3 regions of the Streptomyces sp. NPDC059866 genome follow, and region 1 is predicted to be linked to each of the others. Evidence: predicted binding sites of a transcription regulator. Region 1 holds the regulator's gene; each other region holds the start of a gene.
The links. Region 1 encodes HrcA, which represses chaperone genes, less so after heat shock. Its sites were predicted from a motif close to TTNGCACTCNGNNNNNCNGAGTGCNAA; they were not measured.
Positions count from the first base shown of each region.

Region 2: a site for HrcA is predicted at 2,044-2,070, ahead of groES (co-chaperone GroES). Genes of this name have one in related genera too.
Region 3: a site for HrcA is predicted at 1,164-1,190, ahead of groL (chaperonin GroEL). Genes of this name have one in related genera too.

Region 1 is NZ_JBHWJT010000004.1:95,840-99,114, reverse strand. Features, by position in the region: gene ACFV7R_RS06960 (DUF3097 domain-containing protein) at 1-470, opposite strand, end outside; gene ACFV7R_RS06955 (MBL fold metallo-hydrolase) at 505-1,233, opposite strand; gene hrcA (heat-inducible transcriptional repressor HrcA) at 1,395-2,411, shown strand; gene dnaJ (molecular chaperone DnaJ) at 2,412-3,275, shown strand, end outside.
Region 2 is NZ_JBHWJT010000015.1:204,229-207,503, reverse strand. Features, by position in the region: gene groL (chaperonin GroEL) at 1-1,477, opposite strand, end outside; gene groES (co-chaperone GroES) at 1,589-1,897, opposite strand; gene ACFV7R_RS24180 (polysaccharide deacetylase family protein) at 2,239-3,063, opposite strand; gene ACFV7R_RS24175 (polysaccharide deacetylase family protein) at 3,147-3,275, opposite strand, start outside.
Region 3 is NZ_JBHWJT010000013.1:126,865-130,139, reverse strand. Features, by position in the region: gene ACFV7R_RS21310 (MoaD/ThiS family protein) at 80-355, shown strand; gene ACFV7R_RS21305 (cold-shock protein) at 795-1,001, shown strand; gene groL (chaperonin GroEL) at 1,353-2,975, shown strand; gene ACFV7R_RS21295 (NADH:flavin oxidoreductase) at 3,167-3,275, shown strand, end outside.

The DNA of each region.
Region 1 (3,275 bases):
GCGTCGGGGCCCGGCGCGAATGCCTCCACGATCGACGGGAGGTCGTCGATGCCCTCCAGGTACTCCACGACGACGCCCTCGATGCGCAGGTCGTCGCCCCAGACCTTCTCGACCAGCTCGGCGTCGTGCCGGCCCTCGACGTAGATGCGCCCGGCGCGGGCCACGCGCGCGCGTGCGCCGGGGACGGCGACCGAACCGGATGCCGTACGGGTGGGTCGTACCGGGCCCGAAGCAGGCCTCACCAACGTCACCACCCGGCCCTCCAGCAGGAAACCCCGGGGCTCCAGCGGAAACACCCGGTGCTTGCCGAAGCGGTCCTCCAGAGTGACCGTGCCCGCCTCGCAGCGGATCACCGCGCCGCAGAAACCGGTGCCGGGTTCCTCGACCACCAGGCCGGGCTCCGCCGGGACCTCCGGGACGGGCTTGGGCTTCTTCCACGGCGGGGTCAGGTCCGGAGAATACTGGCGCATTCGGATGACGATAGGAGAAGCCGGCGGGCGGTGCCTATGACACGCCGAAACGCGTCGCCAGGGCGTCGCGCTGCCGTCGTACGAACGCCGCGTCCACCACCGCTCCGTGTCCGGGCACGTACAGCGCGTCCGCGCCGCCGAGGTCGAGCAGGTGGTCCAGGGCGGCGGGCCAGTGGGACGGTACGGCGTCGGGGCCCGCCTGCGGTTCGCCGGACTCCTCGACCAGGTCACCGCAGAAGACCACCTCCGGGTCGCCGGGGACCAGCACCACCAGATCGTGGGCCGTGTGGGCCGGGCTCACGTTGGCCAGCAGGACCTGGCGGTCGGGGCCCAGGTCAAGGGTCCACTCGCCGCTGACATGATGCCGGGGCAGCACCAGGGTGTCGGCCGCCTCCTGCGCCGTATCCGCGTCGAGGCCGTTGTGGACGGCGTCCGCGCGCAGTTCCTCGCGGCCGCGCCGCCCGCCGAGCACGGCGTCCACACCGACCGCGCCGAACACCTCCGCACCCGCGAACGCGGCCGCCCCGAAGACATGGTCGAAGTGGGGATGGGTGAGCGCGAGATGGGTCACACGGTGCCCGGCGAGCTCCTCCGCCTCCGCCCGCAGCCGGGCTCCCTCCGCAAGGCTCGACCCGGCGTCGATCAGCAGCGCCGCGCCCCGGCCGACCACCAGCCCCACCGTGCAGTCCCAGCCAGGCAGACGGCACCGGCCGACACCGGCCGCCAGCCGCTCCCACCCGAGCTCTTCCCAAGTCACCGTCATACGGCGACGCTAGCTGTAGGCGCCCGCATGCCACGACCTCGCAGGACCGGCCTTGCCCGGGCCGTACCCGACGGCCGTACACTGGGCCGGGTAAGGCTGGCACTCGCATGCGCCGAGTGCCAGGGGGAGCGCCGAGGGACGACGTGACGGAGGTGTGCGCCATGCTCAGTGAGCGACGGCTGCAGGTGCTGCGCGCCATCGTCCAGGACTACGTCGGTACCGAGGAGCCGGTCGGCTCCAAGGCCCTCACCGAGCGGCACAGCCTCGGTGTCTCCCCGGCGACCGTCCGCAACGACATGGCGGCCCTGGAGGACGAGGGGTACATCGCCCAGCCGCACACCAGCGCCGGGCGCATCCCGACGGACAAGGGCTACCGGCTCTTCGTCGACAAGCTGGCCGAGGTCAAGCCGCTGACCGCGCCGGAGCGGCGCGCGATCCAGAACTTCCTCGACGGTGCCGTCGATCTCGACGATGTGGTGGCCCGGACCGTGCGGCTGCTCGCGCAGCTCACACGGCAGGTCGCGGTGGTGCAGTATCCGTCACTGACCCGGTCCACGGTGCGGCACGTGGAGCTGCTGTCGCTGGCTCCCGCGCGCGTGATGCTGGTCCTGATCACGGACACGGGCCGGGTGGAGCAGCGTATGGTCGACTGCCCGGCACCGTTCGGCGAGTCCTCCCTGGCGGATCTGCGGGCACGGCTGAACAGCAGGGTCGCGGGCCGGCGTTTCACGGATGTGCCGCAGTTGGTGCAGGATCTGCCGGAGGCCTTCGAAGCCGAGGACCGCGGCACGGTCCAGACGGTACTCTCCACCCTCCTGGAGACGCTCGTCGAACAGACCGAGGAGCGGCTGATGATCGGCGGCACCGCCAATCTGACCCGCTTCGGACATGACTTCCCCCTCACCATCCGGCCGGTGCTGGAGGCGCTGGAGGAGCAGGTCGTGCTCCTCAAGTTGCTTGGTGAGGCGAAGGATTCGGGCATGACCGTGCGCATCGGGCACGAGATCGCCCATGAGGGACTCAACTCCACGTCGGTGGTGTCGGTCGGCTACGGTTCGGGCGGCGAGGCAGTCGCCAAGCTCGGCGTGGTCGGACCGACCCGCATGGATTACCCGGGAACGATGGGAGCGGTACGCGCAGTGGCACGGTACGTCGGACAGATCCTGGCGGAGTCGTAAGTGGCCACGGATTACTACGCCGTTCTCGGCGTGCGCCGCGACGCGTCGCAGGAAGAGATCAAGAAGGCCTTCCGGCGGCTCGCTCGCGAGCTGCACCCGGACGTCAACCCCGATCCGAAGACGCAGGAGCGGTTCAAGGAGATCAACGCCGCTTACGAGGTGCTGTCGGACCCGCAGAAGAAGCAGGTCTACGACCTCGGCGGCGACCCGCTCTCGCAGAGCGGCGGCGCGGGCGCCGGCGGCTTCGGTGCGGGCGGCTTCGGGAACTTCTCGGACATCATGGACGCGTTCTTCGGTACGGCGTCGCAGCGCGGGCCGCGCTCGCGTACGCGCCGGGGCCAGGACGCGATGATCCGTATCGAGGTCGAGCTGGACGAGGCGGCCTTCGGTACGACGAAGGACATCCAGGTCGACACGGCCATCGTGTGCGCCACCTGCAGTGGTGAGGGCGCGGCGCCGGGGACCTCCGCCCAGACGTGTGACATGTGCCGCGGTCGCGGTGAGGTGTCGCAGGTCACGCGGTCGTTCCTGGGGCAGGTCATGACCTCCCGGCCGTGTCCGCAGTGCCAGGGCTTCGGCACCGTGGTGCCCAACCCGTGCCCGGAGTGCGCGGGCGACGGCCGGGTGCGGTCGCGTCGGACGCTGACGGTGAAGATCCCGGCCGGTGTCGACAACGGCACGCGGATCCAGCTCGCCGGCGAGGGCGAGGTCGGCCCCGGTGGCGGTCCGGCCGGTGACCTGTACGTCGAGATCCACGAACTGCCGCACCCGACCTTCCAGCGCCGCGGCGACGACCTGCACTGCACGGTCACGATCCCGATGACGGCGGCGGCCCTCGGCACAAAGGTGCCGCTGGAGACCCTC
Region 2 (3,275 bases), on a different contig from region 1:
CGCCGGCCTTGATCAGGTCGCCGTACTCGCCGGTGGCGGCGTTGAAGCCCTGGCCCTTCTCGAGCTCGGCGACCTTGGAGGTGATGACGTAGCCCTCCAGGCCGGCGTTCTCGGCGATCCAGCGCAGCGGCTCGACGGCGGCCTTGCGGACGACGGCGACACCGGTGGCCTCGTCGCCCTCCTTGCCGAGGTTGTCCTCCAGCACCTTCACGGCGTGGACGAGCGCGGAGCCACCACCGGAGACGATGCCCTCCTCGACCGCGGCGCGGGTCGCGGAGATGGCGTCCTCCAGACGGTGCTTCTTCTCCTTCAGCTCCACCTCGGTGGCGGCGCCGACCTTGATCACGCACACGCCGCCGGCCAGCTTGGCGAGGCGCTCCTGGAGCTTCTCGCGGTCCCAGTCGGAGTCCGTGGCCTCGATCTCGGCCTTGATCTGGGCGATGCGGCCCTCGACGTCCGCCTTGTTGCCGGCACCGTCGACGATCGTGGTGTCGTCCTTGGTGACGGTGACGCGGCGGGCGGTGCCGAGAACGTCGACGCCGACCTGGTCGAGCTTGAGGCCGACCTCCTCGGAGATGACCGTGGCGCCGGTGAGGACCGCCATGTCCTGCAGCATCGCCTTGCGGCGGTCGCCGAAGCCGGGGGCCTTGACGGCGGTGGCGTTGAAGGTGCCGCGGATCTTGTTGACGACGAGGGTGGACAGGGCCTCGCCCTCCACGTCCTCGGCGATGATCAGCAGCGGCTTGGAGGAGTTGGTCTGGATGATCTTCTCCAGCAGCGGCAGGAGGTCCGCGATCGCGGAGATCTTGCCCTGGTGGATGAGGATGTACGGCTCGTCGAGGACGGCCTCCATCCGCTCCTGGTCCGTCACGAAGTACGGCGACAGGTAGCCCTTGTCGAAGGCCATGCCCTCGGTGAAGTCCAGCTCCAGACCGAAGGTGTTGGACTCCTCGACGGTGATGACACCGTCCTTGCCGACCTTGTCCATCGCCTCGGCGATCAGCTCGCCGACCTGCTGGTCCTGGGCGGACAGCGCGGCGACGGCGGCGATGTCGGACTTCTCGTCGATCGGCCGGGCGGAGCCCAGCAGGTCCTCGGAGACGGCGGCGACGGCGGCGTCGATGCCCTTCTTCAGGGCGGCCGGGGAGGCACCGGCGGCGACGTTCTTCAGGCCCTCGCGGACCAGCGCCTGGGCCAGCACGGTGGCGGTGGTCGTACCGTCACCAGCGATGTCGTTGGTCTTGGTCGCCACCTCCTTCACCAGCTGGGCGCCGAGGTTCTCGTACGGGTCCTCGACCTCGACCTCACGGGCGATGGTGACACCGTCGTTGGTGATGGTGGGGGCGCCGAACTTCTTGTCGATGACGACGTTGCGGCCCTTGGGGCCGATCGTCACCTTGACCGTGTCGGCGAGCTTGTTGACGCCGCGCTCGAGGGCGCGACGGGCGTCCTCGTCGAACTTCAGGATCTTCGCCATGACAGCGTGAGCCCTCTCGGAAATCTTGGATGAAATGACGCTGCGCCCCGGGCGCCCGGCTTCTCAGTGGTCGCGGGGGCCAGGGGCGCAGCTCAAAAACTTGAGGTGGTCTTACTTCTCGATGATCGCGAGCACGTCGCGAGCCGAGAGGACGAGGTACTCCTCGCCGTTGTACTTCACCTCGGTGCCGCCGTACTTGCTGTACAGCACGATGTCGCCGGTCTTGACGTCGAGCGGAAGGCGCTCGCCGTTCTCGAAGCGGCCCGGGCCCACGGCCAGGACGACGCCCTCCTGGGGCTTCTCCTTGGCGGTGTCCGGAATGACCAGGCCAGAGGCCGTGGTCTGCTCGGCGTCCAGCGGCTGGACCACGATGCGGTCCTCGAGCGGCTTGATGGCAACCTTGGAGCTGGCGGTCGTCACGATCCGACCTCCCCCTTCGGAGATCTCACGGGGTTAACTGTCTGAGGTGGCGACCAGGTCGATCCGTCGTCGCGGGTGCCGGACCTGCCCGTCGCTTTGTTGGCACTCTCCTGTGTCGAGTGCCAGAGCCGAGACTATGACCGGGGTTAGCACTCGGTCAAGCGGAGTGCCAATTGCCTGCGGCGCGGCGCGGGTGAATTTTGTGGCCGACGGTTGTTCGGTGCCCTGCGTCGGTGTGCCCCCGACCTGGGGGCTGCCGCCCCCAGACCCCCGCTTCGGCCTGAACGGCCTCGTCCTCAAACTCCCCCAGAGGGGGCACCCCCAACGGGCTGGGTGGGCAGCTACAGGTAGTCCTCCAGCCGTCCCACCGTCAGGCCCTCCTGCTGGATCAGGCGCAGCAGGTGCGTCGTGCGGGACCGCAGGGTCGGGGTGGGGGTTTCCGTTGCGGGGACGGAGATGATGTCGCCGGGGTGGAGGCGGGGGGCTCCGGCGGTGTACGCGAGGGTGTCGGCGTTCATGGTGGCGCGCCAGAGGACCACGGCGGCGATGCCGCAGTCGGCGGCGGCGCGCAGGGTGGTCGTGTCGTACGTGCCGTAGGGCGGCCGGAAGAGGCGGGGGCGGATCCCGAAGCGGGACCGGAGTTTGTTCTGCTGGCCGCAGATCTCGGCGCGTTGACCGGCGTACGGCAGTCCGCGCAGGGCGGCGTGGTCGAGGGTGTGGTTCTGGACGCTCGCGCCGACCGAGCGCAGGCGGGCGAAGTGGCCGTAGCCCGGTCCGACGACGCTGTCCGTGAGGAACATGCTGACCGGCAGGCGCAGTTCGCGGACCATGTCGACGAACCGCGGGTCCTTCTCGGCGCCGTCGTCGTAGGTCAGGAAGACGACCTTGTCGCGGGTCCGGACGCGGTCGACGACGGGTGGGAGGCCGCCCGGGCGCCGGGAGGGGAGAGACAGGGACGGTTGCGGGGCCGGGGGCAGGGGGGTGGTCAGGCCCCAGCGGACGTGGGGTGGGGTTTCCGAGGGGGAACCGGGGGCTCCCGCCCGGTCCGACGGCCCCTTGGCGGAGCGCTCGACGGGGGTGACGGTCAGGGCACAGCCGGTCAGCAGGATCAGCAGCAGTGCGGGGCCGGCCAGCCGTCTGCGCCCAGGGCCCGTCCGGCGGATCATGCCGCAGACGCGGGGTCCGGCACGCCCTCCCCCACCGGCGCTGTCGTCGGTCGCCGACTCCCCGGCCGCCGGACAGGCCCTGGTCACAGGTAGTCCTCCAGCCGGGCCACCGCATACCCCTGGGCCGTGACCTTGTCGAGGAACCGGCGGATCATGTCGGGCATCGTGCCCTCCCAGTCGTCCCGGCCGCGGAAGTGGCTGAGGACGATGTC
Region 3 (3,275 bases), on a different contig from region 1:
GTCGCGCCCGCGCGGCGGAGCCGCATATCGACACTGCCCCGCGCCCCTAGGCCCGTAACCCCGACCGGAGGTCAAATTCATGAGCGTCACCGTCCGCATCCCCACCATCCTGCGCACCTACACCGGTGGTCAGGCAGAGGTCGCCGCCGAGGGTGCGACCCTCGCCGACGTCATCGCCGATCTGGAGAAGAACCACACGGGCATCTCGGCCCGCGTCCTGGACGACCAGGGCAAGCTGCGCCGCTTCGTCAACGTGTACGTCAACGACGACGACGTCCGTTTCGAGCAGGGCCTTCAGACGGCGACCCCGGACGGTGCGGGCGTCTCCATCATCCCGGCGGTCGCGGGCGGCTGACCCACTCCTGCGTTACCGTGAGTAACGCCGGTTACGCAATGTTCATCGAATTGCCCCCTCCGTGAGAGAAGCGGAGGGGGCAATTCAGTGTGATTGAGCGCGGTACAGTTGGGGAACGCGCTGCGACCCGCATGCCGGACGCATATGAGTTCCGGCTCCGCGTGCGATAAGAAGCAGCCAAAGTGTGTGGCTCTTTTGCGTCTTTCATTCCCTTTACGGGGCCCGACTTGCCCTGAATTCGGGCGAATCCTCCGCAAATTCCCGACCCTTGGTGCCCAGAATTCTCGTCCGATTGACCTGTTGCAGACGGCAGTTGGACAGATACATTCAGCCGCGGTCGACGCGTTCCGGCGCACGCCCCCGACCAATGGGGGGTGAGGTCTGACCCGGATCCGCGAAGTGTGGATCTGTGCAAGGGCCAGTAATAGGGGAGTTAGGCATGGCTCAGGGCACCGTCAAGTGGTTCAACGCGGAGAAGGGGTACGGCTTCATCGCGGTCGACGGTGGTGCGGATGTTTTCGTCCACTACAGCGCGATCCAGATGGACGGATACCGCACCCTGGAAGAGGGTCAGCGGGTCGATTTCGAGATCTCGCAGGGCCAGAAGGGGCCGCAGGCGGACATGGTCCGGCTCGCGACCAGCTGAAGCACGCGCCGACTGCAGCGACGTTCTTCTGTTCTTCGAAGGGCTCGCACCCCCTGGGGTGCGAGCCCTTCGGCCTGCCCGGAGGCCGGCCTCGGTCCGTGGAAGGCGCCTCCTCCCACCCGTCATCCGACCCCCGCCCCGCACGGAGCCCGCCCGCAGGCGCTTGCACTCTCCATGCCCGAGTGCTAATCATTGGCGTTAGCACTCTGAAGGTGAGAGTGACAAAGAAGGACCGGGTCGGTGAGGCCGCAGGCCGGGTGGGGCAAGGAACCACGAGGCAGGCGAGCCGTCCGTCGCGGGCGCGGGCGCGGTCCGAAGTAATCACCCCCAGTCCTGGGAGGACCACTTCACATGGCCAAGATCATCGCGTTCGACGAGGAGGCGCGGCGCGGCCTCGAGCGCGGCATGAACCAGCTCGCGGACGCCGTCAAGGTCACCCTCGGCCCCAAGGGCCGCAACGTCGTCCTCGAGAAGAAGTGGGGCGCCCCCACGATCACCAACGACGGTGTCTCCATCGCCAAGGAGATCGAGCTCGAGGACCCGTACGAGAAGATCGGCGCCGAGCTGGTCAAGGAAGTCGCCAAGAAGACGGACGACGTCGCCGGTGACGGTACGACCACGGCGACCGTTCTCGCCCAGGCCCTGGTCAAGGAGGGCCTGCGCAACGTCGCCGCCGGCGCCAACCCGATGGCCCTGAAGCGCGGTATCGAGAAGGCCGTCGAGGCCGTCTCCGGTGCGCTGCTCGACCAGGCCAAGGAGGTCGAGACCAAGGAGCAGATCGCCTCCACGGCCTCCATCTCCGCCGCCGACACCCAGATCGGCGAGCTCATCGCCGAGGCGATGGACAAGGTCGGCAAGGAAGGCGTCATCACCGTCGAGGAGTCGCAGACCTTCGGTCTCGAGCTCGAGCTCACCGAGGGCATGCGCTTCGACAAGGGCTACATCTCGGCGTACTTCGCCACCGACATGGAGCGCATGGAGGCGTCGCTCGAGGACCCCTACATCCTCATCGCCAACTCCAAGATCTCCAACGTCAAGGACCTGCTCCCGCTCCTGGAGAAGGTCATGCAGTCGGGCAAGCCGCTGCTGATCATCGCCGAGGACGTCGAGGGCGAGGCCCTGTCGACCCTGGTCGTCAACAAGATTCGCGGCACCTTCAAGTCCGTCGCCGTCAAGGCCCCGGGCTTCGGTGACCGCCGCAAGGCCATGCTCGGCGACATCGCCATCCTCACGGGCGGCGAGGTCATCTCCGAGGAGGTCGGCCTCAAGCTGGAGAACGCGACCCTGGACCTCCTGGGCCGCGCCCGCAAGGTCGTCATCACCAAGGACGAGACCACCATCGTCGACGGCGCCGGCTCCGCCGACCAGGTCGCCGGCCGGGTCAACCAGATCCGCGCCGAGATCGAGAACAGCGACTCGGACTACGACCGCGAGAAGCTCCAGGAGCGCCTGGCGAAGCTGGCCGGCGGCGTGGCCGTCATCAAGGCCGGTGCCGCCACCGAGGTCGAGCTCAAGGAGCGCAAGCACCGCATCGAGGACGCCGTCCGCAACGCGAAGGCGGCCGTCGAGGAGGGCATCGTCGCCGGTGGTGGCGTGGCCCTGCTCCAGGCTTCCCAGGTGTTCGAGAAGCTGGAGCTCGAGGGTGACGAGGCGACCGGCGCCCAGGCCGTGAAGCTCGCGCTCGAGGCCCCGCTGAAGCAGATCGCCGTCAACGCCGGCCTCGAGGGCGGTGTCGTGGTGGAGAAGGTGCGCAACCTGACCCCGGGCCACGGCCTGAACGCCGCGACCGGTGAGTACGTCGACCTGGTCAAGGAAGGCATCATCGACCCGGCGAAGGTGACCCGCTCTGCTCTGCAGAACGCCGCCTCCATCGCCGCGCTGTTCCTCACCACCGAGGCCGTCATCGCCGACAAGCCGGAGAAGGCCGCCGCGCCCGCCGGCGGCGGCATGCCGGGCGGTGACATGGACTTCTGATCAACTCCGGTTGATCGACCGTCCGTTGGACCGAGGGCGGCACTCCCTGGCAGCAGGGGGTGCCGCCCTCGGGCGTGCCCGGGATCACACCGGAGTCGGAGAGGGGGCGGAATGCGGGGTCCGGCGAGGAAGTTAATGCTGTGCAAGTATGCACACGCATCTATCGTCGAGCTGCTCCGAGGAACCCCCACATGACCGTCACCGCGTCCTCCGTCTCCCGAGCGGCCCAGGTCCTCGCCCGCCCGTTCACCGTCGGCGGCCTGACCGTCCCCAACCGCATCGTGATGGCTCCGATGACCC